One region of the Nocardia sp. NPDC003183 genome, then DNA from elsewhere that is predicted to be linked to it. Evidence: riboswitches for the same ligand, from Rfam matches in the RefSeq annotation. Region 1 holds a riboswitch; each other region holds the start of a gene.
The links. A riboswitch is a leader RNA that binds a small molecule or an ion and turns the genes downstream of it on or off. The one in region 1 is predicted to bind S-adenosylmethionine.

Region 1 (4,256 bases):
CTGCGCGGGCAGCACGCTCAGCGCGTACCCGTCGCCGTAGCTCAGTTGTGCCAGCCACAGCAGTCCCACGACGCCGAGCAGCGCGCCGACCACCATGAGCGGACGCGGCCCGAACTTGGGCATCAGCGAACTGGTGATGCCCGCCGCGATCCCGATGCCCACGGGGAACGGCAGGAACGCGATCCCGGCCTTCAGCGGCGAATACCCCAGGGTGTTCTGGTAGTAGAAGCTCAGGAACAAGAACATGGCGAACATCGCGATCGGGATCAGCAGCGCGGCCAGCAAGGCGCCGCCGCGATTGATCTCACCCGGAATTCGCAGTGGCAGCAGCGGGTTCGCCGAGCGTGCCTCGATGAAGACGAACGCGATGAGCAAGGCGAAGCCGGCCCCGAGCAGGCCGAGGGTGCTGCCCGCCAGCCAACCGTGTTCGGCGGCGCGACTGAATCCGTAGACGATCGACACCAAGCCGAATGTCACGGTGACGGCGCCGGGCAGGTCGTAGCCGCCGGTTCTGGGCACCGGGATATCGCGCGCGATCACCGCCACCGCACCGGCTACCGCGATGAGCGCGATCGGCGTGTTCATCAGCAGCGTCCACCGCCACGACGCGAATTCGGTGAGCGCGCCGCCGACGATCAGCCCGAACGCGATGCCACCGGCGGTGATGCCGGCGAACACCGCGAACGCGCGGGCCCGTTCCTGCACGTCGGTGAAGATCACCGACAACAGCGACAAGGCCGCGGGGGCGAGCAGCGCGGCGAACGCACCCTGTAGACCTCGGCCGACGAACAACTGCGGACCGGTCTGCGCGAGCCCCGCCAGCGCCGACGCGGCGGCGAAGCCGACCAGGCCGACCAGGAAGATCCGGCGCCGGCCCAGGTAGTCGGCCATCCGTCCGCCGAGCAGTAGCAGCCCACCGAAGATGAGCGTGTACGCGGTGAGCGCCCACTGTTTGTCGCCGTCGCTGATCCCCAGGTCACGCTGGGCATAGGGCAGGGCGATCGTGATCACGGTGGCGTCGAGCACCACCATCAACTGGGCGGCGGAGAGCACGACCAGCGCCCACCACCGCATCGAACTCTGTTGGGAATCAACATGTTTCGTCTCTATCTCGGTGCTGGTCACCAGGACTCCTCGTCACTCGATCAGTGTGGACCAATCCTGGCACTGTGAGACAATTGGCGTCAAGAGAAAAATGTCTGACTGCGCCAATTGACTTAGTTGGACAGATAAAGCGGCCGACGCGGTAGGCTGGTCACATGCTGGACTCGACCACTCCGATCAGCGCCGACCGGACGACCGAACCGGCTGCCGGCGCGCCGCTGGGCCTGCGCGAGCGCAAGAAACTCCAGACCAAGGCCGCGATCGTGGCGGTCGGACTCGAGCTGTGCGACAGCCAGGGGTTCGACGCGACGACGGTCGAGCAGATCGCCGCGGGTGCCGATGTGTCCCCACGCACCGTCAACCGGTACTTCGCGCTCAAGGAAGACATCGTGCTTGCCCCGATCGACGACTTCGGGGTCTCCGTCGCCGTCGCGCTGCGCTCCCAGCCGAACACCGGCAACGAACTCCAGGCACTGTGCGGCGCCTACCTGGAGGTGGTCCAGGCCGAGGCGGATGCGGACGGTATCCGGTTCATCCGTCAGTTCCTGCAGATGCAGCGGATCATGCGCACCAGCCAGTCGGTCAACGCGCGCGCGCTGGAATACGCGGAGAAGAAGAACGTCGCGGTGTGCACCGAGCTCGCGCAGCGGATGGGCACGTCACCGGAGGACTTCACGGTGAAGCTGGTGGCCGGGATCTGGCAGATGCTGTGCCATCTCTCGGTCGCCGATACCGAACAGGCACTGCTGAGCGGGTCACCGACGGTAGCCGTTCGGGTCACGCGCGACGCCGTGCTGCGCGCCTACCACGGCTTGCGGCAGGTCTGTGGCGCACCGGTGGACGACACGCCAGGCTTCGGCACACCGTCCGGCGAGTGATCTTCGGCGGGAAATGCGGGGGAAGTTTCCGCCTGCGGGAGATCTCCGGTTAACATGACGGCAAGGTCATGAGTACCAGCGCCAAGCCCCGGCTCGCTGGTCGGCAACCCTCCAGCTGCGGTGGGGTGCTCCGGGTGATGACCGGGCTCTCGAAAGTCGAGAGCAAGCGCGCACTGCAGGAGGCCCCCATGTGTTGTTGCCAGTCGATCCGACCCAGTTGACGAGATCCCCCGGCTGACACCCATTTGGAGCACGACATGACTGACTCTTCCCTGCCCGAGAACTGGTCCTTCGAGACCAAGCAGGTCCACGCGGGCCAAGCTCCCGACGCGAGCACCAACGCGCGGGCGCTGCCGATCTACCAGACCACTTCCTACACCTTCCGCGACACCGATCACGCCGCCGCGCTGTTCGGTCTCGCCGAGCCGGGCAACATCTACACCCGGATCATGAACCCCACCCAGGACGCGGTGGAGCAGCGCGTGGCCGCCCTCGAAGGTGGCGTCGCGGCGCTGCTGCTGGCCTCGGGCCAGGCCGCGGAGACCTACGCGATCCTGAACCTGGCGAGCGCGGGCGACCACATCGTGTCCAGCCCGCACCTCTACGGCGGCACCTACAACCTCTTCCACTACTCGCTGCCCAAACTGGGAATCACGGTCTCGTTCGTCGAGGATCCCGATGACCTCGCGCAGTGGGAAGCCGCGATCCAGCCGAACACCAAGGCGTTCTACGGCGAGACCATCGCCAACCCGAGCAGCGCGGTGTTCGACATTCCCGGCATCGCCGGTGTCGCGCACGCGAACGGCCTTCCGCTGATCGTGGACAACACCGTCGCCACCCCCTACCTGATCCAGCCGCTGGCCCACGGCGCCGACATCGTCGTGCATTCGGCGACGAAGTACCTGGGTGGGCACGGTGCGGCCGTGGCGGGCGTGATCGTCGACGGCGGCACCTTCGACTGGACGGTGCGCGACGCCGACGGCAACGCGCGCTTCCCCGGCTTCACCGAGCCCGACCCCAGCTACCACGGTGCGGTGTTCGCCGATCTGGGCGCGCCCGCGTTCGCGCTGAAGGCTCGCGTGCAGTTGCTGCGCGATCTGGGTGCCGCGGTCTCGCCGTTCAACGCGTTCCTCATCGCCCAGGGCATCGAGACGCTGAGCCTGCGGGTCGAACGGCATGTCAGCAATGCCGAGGCGGTCGCGAAGTTCGTCGCCGAGCAGCCGGGCGTCGACGCGGTGTTCTACGCGGGCCTCGAGTCCTCGCCCTGGTACGCGCGAGCCAAGGAGCTGGCGCCCAAGGGTGCGGGCGCGATCGTGGCGTTCGAGCTGGCAGGCGGCGTCGACGCGGGCAAGAAGTTCGTGGACGCGCTCAGCCTGCACAGCCATGTAGCTAACATCGGTGATGTGCGTTCACTCGTGATTCACCCGGCGTCGACCACGCACTCGCAGTTGACGCCCGAAGAGCAGCTGGCGGCCGGCGTCACTCCCGGCCTGGTCAGGCTCGCGGTGGGCATCGAGGGAATCGACGACATTCTGGCCGATCTGCGGGCCGGGTTCGCGGCGGCGACGACGTGACTGTGAGCACCGAATCGCCGATCGCCCGACCAGGAACCGGGGTGGCCCTGCTGCCGCCGCCGGACGGGCGCGTCGGCCTGGTCGCCATCGGGGATGTGGCGCTGGAGAACGGCGCCGTCGTCCCCGATGTGCGGCTGGCGGTGCAACGCTGGGGCGAGCTCTCGCCCACCCTGGACAACGTGGTGCTCGTCGAACACGCGCTCACCGGCGACTCCCATGTCGTCGGTGGGCCCGACGGGGCGCCCGGCTGGTGGGAGGGCATGGTCGGGCCCGGCGCGCCGATCGACACCGACGAGTGGTGTGTGATCGCGACCAACGTGCTGGGCGGCTGCAAGGGCAGCACCGGCCCGTCCTCACTCGCCTCCGACGGAAAGCCATGGGGCGCGCGGTTTCCCGAGCTGAACATCCGTGACCAGGTGAAAGCCGAAGCGCAGTTGTTCGAGGTGCTCGGGATCGAGCGGCTCGGCGCTGTCGTCGGCGGCTCGATGGGCGGCATGCGGGTGCTCGAGTGGATCATCGGCCTGCCGGAGCGGGTTTCGGCCGCGCTCGTGCTGGCCGTGGGCGCCCGTGCCACCGCCGACCAGATCGGCACCCAGACCACCCAGATGGCCGTCATCACGGCCGATCCCGACTGGCAGGGCGGCGACTATCACGGCACCGGTCGCGCGCCGATGACCGGCATGGGGCTGGCCCGGCGGAT
Region 2 (4,256 bases), on a different contig from region 1:
ATACGCTTTCGATAGTCATCGATCACGTAGGGCTCGGGGAGATAGCCTTCGTTCTCGATCAGCGGAAACCGCGGATCGATGATGTGGACGTGGGCATCGAACACCAGTACAGAATGCCTTATCTCTGCGGCGCGAGCGCGCTCAACGTCGCGCCCCCACTAGGACGGGACCACTGAAACCCCGAGTTCTGCCATGACAGCACACCCAACTCCCGCACATCCCGACCCCGAGGAGGGATCGGCGGGCCATTCAGGGCCGCGAACACGCGCGCGCCAGCGCGCCGAAAACTCAGGCCTTGTTCGGCTCGGAGGCGCGCAGCATGTCCTCGCGCTCCACGACCTTCACGCGCTCACGGCCTTCGGGCTCGCCGAGGGCGCGCTCGTGGGCGTCGAGGCGGTACCAGCCCGCCCAGGTGGTGAACGGGATGCCCTTGCCCTCGAGGAACTCGGTGACGGCGTCGAGCTCGGGCTTCGGCGCGGGGGCGAAGGCCTTGGCGTCGTCGAGCAGGCAGGCGATGGTCTCGTTGGCGTCGCCCTTGGTGTGGCCGATGAGGCCGACCGGGCCGCGCTTGATCCAGCCGGTCACGTAGGTGGCGGGCATGAATCGGGCGTCACCTTCGGCGGTGTCGTCGGCGATCACGCGGCCGGCCTCGTTGGGCACCGTGCCCGCCTGATCGTCGAACGGCAGCTGGGTGACGTTCTGCGAGAGGTAGCCCACGGCGCGGTACACGGCCTGGATGTCCCAGTCGGTGAAGTTGCCGGTGCCCTTGACGTTGCCGGTGCCGTCGAGCTGGGTGCGTTCGGTCTTCAGGCCGACGACCTTGCCGTCTGCGCCGAGGACCTCCGAGGGCGATTCGAAGAAGTGCAAAAACAGCTTGTGCGGGCGGTCGCCGTGGTCGCGGATGGCCCACTGCTCCAAGGTGTTGGCGACCATGTCGACCTGCTTGGAGTTGCGGCGCGCGGCTTCGGAGCCCTCGTCGTAGTCGATGTCCTCGGGGTTGACGATGACCTCGATCGTCGGCGAGTGATCCAGTTCGCGCAGCTCGAGGGGCGTGAACTTGGCCTGCGCGGGACCACGACGACCGAACACGTGGACCTCGAGGGCCTTGTTGCCCTTGAGACCTTCGTAGACGTTCGGCGGGATCTCGGTCGGCAGCAGTTCGTCGCCGGTCTTGGCGAGCACGCGCGCGACGTCGAGGGCGACGTTGCCGACACCGAGCACGGCGACCTTCTCGGCGTCGAGGGGCCAGGAACGCGGGACGTCGGGGTGGCCGTCGTACCAGGACACGAAGTCCGCGGCGCCGTAGGAGCCGTCGAGGTCGATGCCGGGGATGGCCAGGGCGCGGTCGGCGTTGGCGCCGGTGGAGAAGATGACCGCGTCGTAGAACTGGCGCAGGTCGTCGAGGGTGATGTCGGTGCCGTAGTCGATGTTGCCGAGCAGGCGGACCTGGTCCTTGTCGAGGACCTTGTGCAGGGCGGTGATGATGCCCTTGATGCGCGGGTGGTCAGGGGCGACGCCGTAGCGGATCAGGCCGAAGGGCGCGGGCATACGCTCGTAGAGGTCGATGCTCACGTCGGCATCGGACTTCATCAACGCGTCGGCGGCGTAGATACCGGCCGGTCCCGCACCCACGATCGCAATGCGAAGTGGGCGAGTCGCTGCACTCTGTTCGGTCATTTCTACGCGCACCCTTTGGTCGAGAACTGATTTGACGGCGTCAACTTAGCTTAGGCTAAGTCGGACATCCGCTTACTGGCAGCTGCCATCGACGTCGGCAGCCGACCGCAATCAAGGCGATTCTAGCTGCGGCGTTGCAGCCACCCGGCGCGCGGTGTAGCTGCCCGCGCGGGTCTGTCAGGATTACAGCATGAACGAGGAGCAAACAGGCTCGGATGACCAGCCCGTAGTGGTGGATCAGACCGACAAGCGTTCCATCGTCCCGTTCGTCGCGGCCGCGGTGATCGCGATCATCGTGCTCATCGGCATCGTGGCGGGTGGACTGCTCTCACCCGCTGAGAAAAATGTCACAGAGGCGGACCGTCTCGCGGCCGCCGTCACCAACTATATCGACGCGCGCTCGCGCAGCGACCTCCGTCCGCCGACCGGTGTGGCCTGCCCCGGGTTCGACGAGGAGAAATCCGGCCTCGGCGAACAGCTCGGTGGCCCGAAATCCACTGTCACGATCGACGGCAAGGGTTTCGAGAACGCCACCGTCAACGGCGACCGCGCCAAGATCGACGCGGCGCTCGTGGTCAACGGCAACCCGGCGGCGAGCAACTGGAAACTGACCCGCGTCGACAGCGCGTGGCTGGTGTGTTCCTTCTGAATCGTTTGACACGATGACCGGTGCCGAGGCAATCTCAGATCGCAAGGTCATGAGTGCCAGCGTCAAGCCCCGGCTCGCTGGTCGGCAACCCTCCTCCGCGGTGGGGTGCTCCGGGTGACGACCTGGCCGTGTGTTCGGGGATTTCCGGCACGGCAAGAGCGGATTCACGCAGGAGGATCGACATGACTTACGCTGGCGACATCACCCCTGAGAAGGCGTGGGAGCTGCTCACCGAGCACCCCGGCGCCGTGCTGGTCGACGTGCGCACCGAAGGCGAGTGGGCACACATCGGCATTCCCGACACCAGTTCCATCGAACGCCCGGCCCACTTCATCGAGTGGGTCGACGGCACCGGCACCCGCAATCCCGAGTTCGGCGTGCAGCTCGAGAAGGCACTCGCCGGTCGCCCCGACGACGCACCCGTGGTGTTCCTGTGTCGCTCCGGTCAGCGTTCCGCGCACGCGGCGAACCTGGCGACCGCGGCGGGCGTGGCACCGTCCTACAACGTGCTCGACGGTTTCGAAGGTGGTCCCGACGCGTTCGGTCAGCGCGGCAGCACCGGTTGGCGCGCTGTCGGCCTGCCGTGGCGTCAGGCATAAGGAGAAAAGCATGATCACCGGTGGTTCGTTCGACAAGCCACTGCCCGAAGGCGTCGGTCCCGGCACGCTCGGCGTGCGCGGCGGTCTGCGCCGTTCCGGCTTCGACGAGACCTCCGAGGCGCTGTACCTGACCTCCGGTTTCGTCTACGAGAACGCCGAAGCCGCCGAGGCCGCGTTCACCGGCGACGTCGAGCACTTCGTCTACTCGCGTTTCGGCAACCCGACCGTGGCCATGTTCGAGGAGCGCATCCGCCTGCTCGACGGCGCCGAAGCGGCCTTCGCGACCGCGTCCGGCATGTCGGCGGTGTTCACCGCGCTCGGCGCCCTGCTGAAGGCGGGCGACCGTCTCGTCGCCGCCCGCAGCCTGTTCGGGTCCTGTTTCGTGGTCTGTAACGAGATCCTGCCGCGCTGGGGCATCGAAACCGTGTTCGTCGACGGTGACGACCTCGACCAGTGGGAGCAGGCCCTCTCCGTCCCCACCCAGGCCGTGTTCTTCGAGACCCCGGCCAACCCGATGCAGACCCTCGTCGATGTCCGCAAGGTCACCGAGCTCGCCCACGCCGCGGGCGCGAAGGTGGTGCTGGACAACGTCTTCGCCACCCCCCTGCTCCAGCGCGGTTTCGAACTCGGCGCCGACGTGGTGGTCTACTCCGGCACCAAACACATCGACGGCCAGGGCCGCGTCCTCGGCGGCGCCATCCTCGGTGCCCAGGACTACATCGACGGCCCCGTCAAAACCCTGATGCGCCACACCGGCCCTGCCCTGAGCCCCTTCAACGCCTGGACCTTGCTCAAGGGCCTGGAAACCATGCCGTTGCGCGTGCGCCACTCCACCGAGTCGGCCCTGCGGGTAGCCGAGTTCCTGGAGACCAAGGATTCGGTCGACTGGGTGAAATACCCCTTCCTGGAATCACATCCGCAACACGCACTGGCCAAAGAGCAGATGACCGGCGGCGGCACCGTAGTCACCTTCGCCCTCAACGGCGAAGACGGCAAGAAGCGAGCCTTCGAGGTCCTCAACCGCCTCCGCATCATCGACATCTCCAACAACCTCGGCGACGCCAAAACCATGATCACCCACCCCGCCACCACCACCCACCGAGCCATGGGCCCGGAGGGGCGTGCGTCAATCGGCTTGTCCGACGGGGTAGTTCGCATCTCGGTCGGTCTGGAAGACCTCGAAGATCTCCTCGGCGACCTCGACAACGCCCTGAGCTAGTTCGTCCGAACGTCCCGAGTCGGCCTGTCGCAACGATCCACGTTCGGCAGGTCGACGTCGGACTCGTGGATCGCCTACCGGACCGGGTCGTAGACCGCGAACCCCAGGTGGC
Region 3 (4,256 bases), on a different contig from region 1:
CTCGACTGACCTGATCGGAAACTTGTCTCCATGAGTGAGTTTCGGGTGACCGGCATCTTCCCGGTCAGCTTCAGACCGGACCCGTTTGTCGTCGGCCACGCGATCGGCAATTTCGACGTCGGCGGCGCTGTCGAGCTTCGGCGGGCGGGCAAGGTCATCGCTCGAGGAGTCCTTCGAGCGTTCGAAATCCGTCGCTCCCCGAGAGGCGAACTCTCGTTCGCCTTCTCGGATGAGATTTCCCAGCACGTCAGCGTCGGGGACGTCGTTCGTTCGATGGATACCTGATTACCCCTACTCGCAGGCCACTCCATCCTTGTTCCGGTCGAGCTCTGGTCGGTAGCCGGGTTCACCGATGTGGATCGGGGCGGCACCGGCAGCCCTGGCTGCGTCACAGTTCTTGTAATAGGCGCTGGCGGGCGCCGGCGCTTCGGGCTCCGGGACGGCTGCCACCCGCGGGGCGGGGAGGTCGACGGTGGTGGTCGGCGCGGGGACGATGACCGGCGGTGGAGCCGGCGCCGCGATCGTGGTGGTGGGTGCGATGGGTGCCGGCGGGAGATCGATCGTGGTGGTCGGGGCGGCGGACGTCGTGGTGGTCGGGGCGGCGGTGGTCGTCGACGGCTTTGCCGTGGTCGATGATGCGACGACGCGGGTGGTCGAGGTGGGTGATGTCCGCGCGGCCGGTGAGGGGTTGTCGTCACTGAGACCGGCGACGACCGAGAGACCGAGCACGCCGGCGACTCCGATCCCGGCCAGCAACGGCCAACGCCGCTTCTTTTCGGGTCGGCGGGGCGGACGAGCCCACGGGTCGGGCGGCTGAGTCGGTCGAGTCACGGTGTCCCCTTTGATTGTCGGGCAATCTCGGGGGCTTCATCGCGACGGGTTCGACAGGCGTTACCCAGCTGAGAGGCAGTCCAAACCTGGAATTTCCGAGAAGCGGTCCGTCGGGTTCTCGGACGGATACCACTCGACGGAAAACGAATATCGGCCGCCGAGAGCAGGTCTCGACGGCCGACGTTCGGCGAATCTCGCCTGTGACGAGTTCAGCCGATCAGGCAGGGGGCGGCGCCTTCGGGGGAAGAGGCGCTGAGGGGACGGGTTTCGGGGGTCGGGTTCCAGTGCCCGTCGGTGGCGGCGTAATTCCAGGCGGGGCCTTGGCTGACCAGGGTGGCTACCGCGCTGATCAAGCGGTCTACATCGGCGGCGGTGGTGCCGAGGCCGATGCTGGCTCGGAGGGCGGCGTCGAGGCCGAGGCTCGCGAGGAGGGGGTGCGCGCAGAAGCGGCCGTCGCGCACGCCGATGGCGTGTTCGGCGGAGAGGTACGCGGCGACTTTGCCAGGGGCGATATCGGCGATCGTGAAGGCGACGATGCCCACACAGTCGGGGCTGTCGGACCAGATACCGACCAGGTCGACGCCGGGGATCGCGGACAGGCCGTCACGCAGCCGGTCGGCCAGAAAGCGCTCGTGCGCGACGAGTTCGGTGGGATCGATGGCAGCCAGCGCATCGCAGGCAGCAGCAATAGCGGCCGCGCCGAGGACGTTCGGCGAACCGGCTTCGTGCCGCTGCGGCGCGCACGCCCATTCGACCTCTGTCACACCGACATTGCGCACCGCACCACCACCGGCCAGGTAGGGCTCACCCTCGTCCAGCCAGTCGCGCCGGCCGACGAGCACACCCGAACCGAACGGCGCGTACAGCTTGTGCCCGGAGAAGGCGAGGTAGTCGATCCCGGTTTCGCGCAGGGAGATCCGGCGATGCGGAGCCAGCTGCGCGGCGTCGACGAGGATGCGCGCACCACAGAGGTGGGCGATGGTCGCGAGCCGTTCCAGCGGCAGCACCTCACCGGTGACGTTGGACGCGCCGGTCACCGCGAGCAGCGCGGCAGGCTTGCTGCACAGCTCGGCGACGACACGCTGAATCGTCTCCTCGACTGTGGCGGCGGCCCGCACGACGCGACGACCGTGCTTCGCCCACGGCAGGAAGTTGGCGTGGTGCTCGATATCGAGTACCACGGTCTCCCCCGGCACGCACCCGGCCAGCAGGTTCAGCGAATCGGTGGTGTTGCGCGTGAACACCACGACCTGGTCGTCGTCGGCGTCGAGGAACCGGGCAACGGACCCCCGCGAGGCCTCGTAGCACTCGGTGGAGATCCGCGAGGCGTATCCCGCGCCCCGGTGCACGCTGGCGTAGAACGGCAGCAACTGCGAAATCCGGTCGGTGACCTGCTTCAACGCCGGCGCACTCGCCGCGTAGTCGAAGTTGGCGTAGGAGCTGGTACCGCCCTGAACGAGCGGAACCTGCAGGTCGGCACCGGAAACGGCGGCGATGGCACAGGTGGGGTCGATTACAGCAGTCATGACGAAATCCCGTCGGCTCAGGGACCCGCTCCTGAAGAGGTGGCCCGCGCTTGCCGCGCCCAATTCGGACGTCAGCCTGGTCGTCACCCGGAGCACCCCACCGCGGAGGAGGGTTGCCGACCAGCAAGCCGGGGCTGAACGCTGGTACTCGTGACCTGCAACGAGAGTGACAGACGACCACCGGACCTGTCAACCACCGATCGCCGGCGCGCTCGGAGCCGACCCCGGCCACGCACGAGATCTCCCGGTTCGGCGCGGCGGTCGGACCGTCGCGACCCGCAGCGGGAAATCGGTTGTCCACGTGCGCTTTCCTTTGCGACACTCCGGTGATGCCTGCCTTCGCCGATTTCGACCGACGCCACTACCCCACCGTCGATGTCGCCACCGGCTACGACGGCTGGGCCGACACCTACGAGCGCACCGTGATGGACGAGATGGACTCGGCGCTGCTGGATCGGCTTCGTCGCCCGGATTGGGCGGGAGTGCGCCAGGCGGTCGACCTGGGTTGCGGGACGGGGCGAACCGGCGCGTGGTTGCGCAGCCGCAGTAGCGCCGAGATCGACGGCGTCGATCTGAGCGCGGGAATGCTGGCCCGTGCCCGCGTACGCGGTGTACACCGCACACTCACCAAGGCCGACGTGTGTGCCACCGAATTACCCAGCAGCACTTACGATCTCGTGATCTCCTCGCTGATCGACGAACACCTGCCGGACCTGCGCCCGTTCTACACCGAGGCCGCGCGGCTGGCTGTCCCAGGAGCCACGTTCGCCCACGTCAGCTACCACCCACAGTTCATGATGGTCACCGGAATGCCGACGCACTACACCCCGGCTGGGGGCGATCCGATCGCGATCAGCACCCACCTGCACCTGCTGAGCGAGCACATCACCGCGGGCACCGACGCGGGCTGGGTCCTCACCGAAGCGGCCGAGGCCCTGGTGGACGACGCCTGGCTCGCGGCGAAACCCAAATGGGCCGACCTGCGCGGCCACCCGTTCACCATGGCGCTGGTCTGGACGCTCGGCATCGCATAGGCACCGAGCCGCACGCTTCGAGGCACGCCCGACGCGAAGGGAATCGCCCATGAGGGGGCGTGGCGGAACTAGCATCCGACGAAGGGAATCGCTGCGCTGAGGGCTCGGCAGATCAATGTGGCGCTGCGGGTGGGGTCCGATGTCAAACCGGTACACAAGGGGTGAACTTTGCCCGTGATGGACGCCGTACGATCGAGTGAAGCGAAAATAGTCCACGTAGTTGATCGGAAGAAGACCATGTCACACGCCTTGAGCTCCACTTCGGCGGACGTGAGCGCCGATCTACCCGACGAATTCGTCCACCTGGCCAGGTTGGCGCTCGCCGGGCGCGAGCAGGACGTCGCGATGTTCGTGCGCCGGGCCGCGCGCCGCCACCGGCATGCCAGTCCCGAACTGGCCGATGCGCTGATCGCCCTGCTGCGCCAGAACCCCACGCGCGCCAATCCCCTACGCGCGGAAGTGGATACGCCGATTCCGGTCGACGGCGACAGCCGACTGCCGCTGCTGCGGGTGATCCCGCCCGGTTCCACCGCCGAAGTGCCGATCCTGGCCGCCGAAACCTATGACGTGCTCACCCAGATCGTCGACGAACGCAGGCAGGCCGACCGGCTGGCCGCCGCCGATCTGACTCCGGCCGGCAGCTTGCTGTTCGTCGGTCCGCCCGGTGTCGGCAAGACGATGGCCGCGGCCTGGCTGGCCCACCAACTGTCGCTGCCGCTGGTGGTCCTGGACTTGGCGACCATCATGAGCAGCCTGCTCGGCAAGACCGGCACCAACCTGCGCCATGCCATCGACTACGCCAAGCAGCGGCCGTGCGTTCTGCTGCTCGACGAGCTCGATGCCATCGCCAAGCGTCGCGACGACG

Region 2: it holds a riboswitch for S-adenosylmethionine, as region 1 does, so the genes downstream of both, ACWDXS_RS20810 (rhodanese-like domain-containing protein) here and ACWDXS_RS33955 (bifunctional o-acetylhomoserine/o-acetylserine sulfhydrylase) in region 1, are expected to answer to the same signal.
Region 3: it holds a riboswitch for S-adenosylmethionine, as region 1 does, so the genes downstream of both, ACWDXS_RS28415 (aminotransferase class V-fold PLP-dependent enzyme) here and ACWDXS_RS33955 (bifunctional o-acetylhomoserine/o-acetylserine sulfhydrylase) in region 1, are expected to answer to the same signal.

What each region holds. Positions count from the first base shown of each region.
Region 1 is NZ_JBSFTG010000023.1:35,875-40,130, reverse strand. It holds gene ACWDXS_RS33965 (MFS transporter) at 1-1,125, opposite strand, end outside; gene ACWDXS_RS33960 (TetR family transcriptional regulator) at 1,260-1,982, shown strand; SAM riboswitch class IV at 2,047-2,157, shown strand; gene ACWDXS_RS33955 (bifunctional o-acetylhomoserine/o-acetylserine sulfhydrylase) at 2,240-3,556, shown strand; gene metX (homoserine O-acetyltransferase MetX) at 3,553-4,256, shown strand, end outside.
Region 2 is NZ_JBSFTG010000006.1:221,822-226,077, reverse strand. It holds gene ACWDXS_RS20825 (amidohydrolase family protein) at 1-104, opposite strand, end outside; gene ACWDXS_RS20820 (FAD-dependent oxidoreductase) at 289-1,677, opposite strand; gene ACWDXS_RS20815 (Rv0361 family membrane protein) at 1,868-2,326, shown strand; SAM riboswitch class IV at 2,372-2,491, shown strand; gene ACWDXS_RS20810 (rhodanese-like domain-containing protein) at 2,509-2,925, shown strand; gene ACWDXS_RS20805 (O-succinylhomoserine sulfhydrylase) at 2,936-4,144, shown strand; gene ACWDXS_RS20800 (PIN domain-containing protein) at 4,219-4,256, opposite strand, start outside.
Region 3 is NZ_JBSFTG010000013.1:192,552-196,807, reverse strand. It holds gene ACWDXS_RS28430 (Uma2 family endonuclease) at 1-9, shown strand, start outside; gene ACWDXS_RS28425 (hypothetical protein) at 46-285, shown strand; gene ACWDXS_RS28420 (excalibur calcium-binding domain-containing protein) at 292-831, opposite strand; gene ACWDXS_RS28415 (aminotransferase class V-fold PLP-dependent enzyme) at 1,041-2,357, opposite strand; SAM riboswitch class IV at 2,399-2,513, opposite strand; gene ACWDXS_RS28410 (class I SAM-dependent DNA methyltransferase) at 2,687-3,391, shown strand; gene ACWDXS_RS28405 (AAA family ATPase) at 3,629-4,256, shown strand, end outside.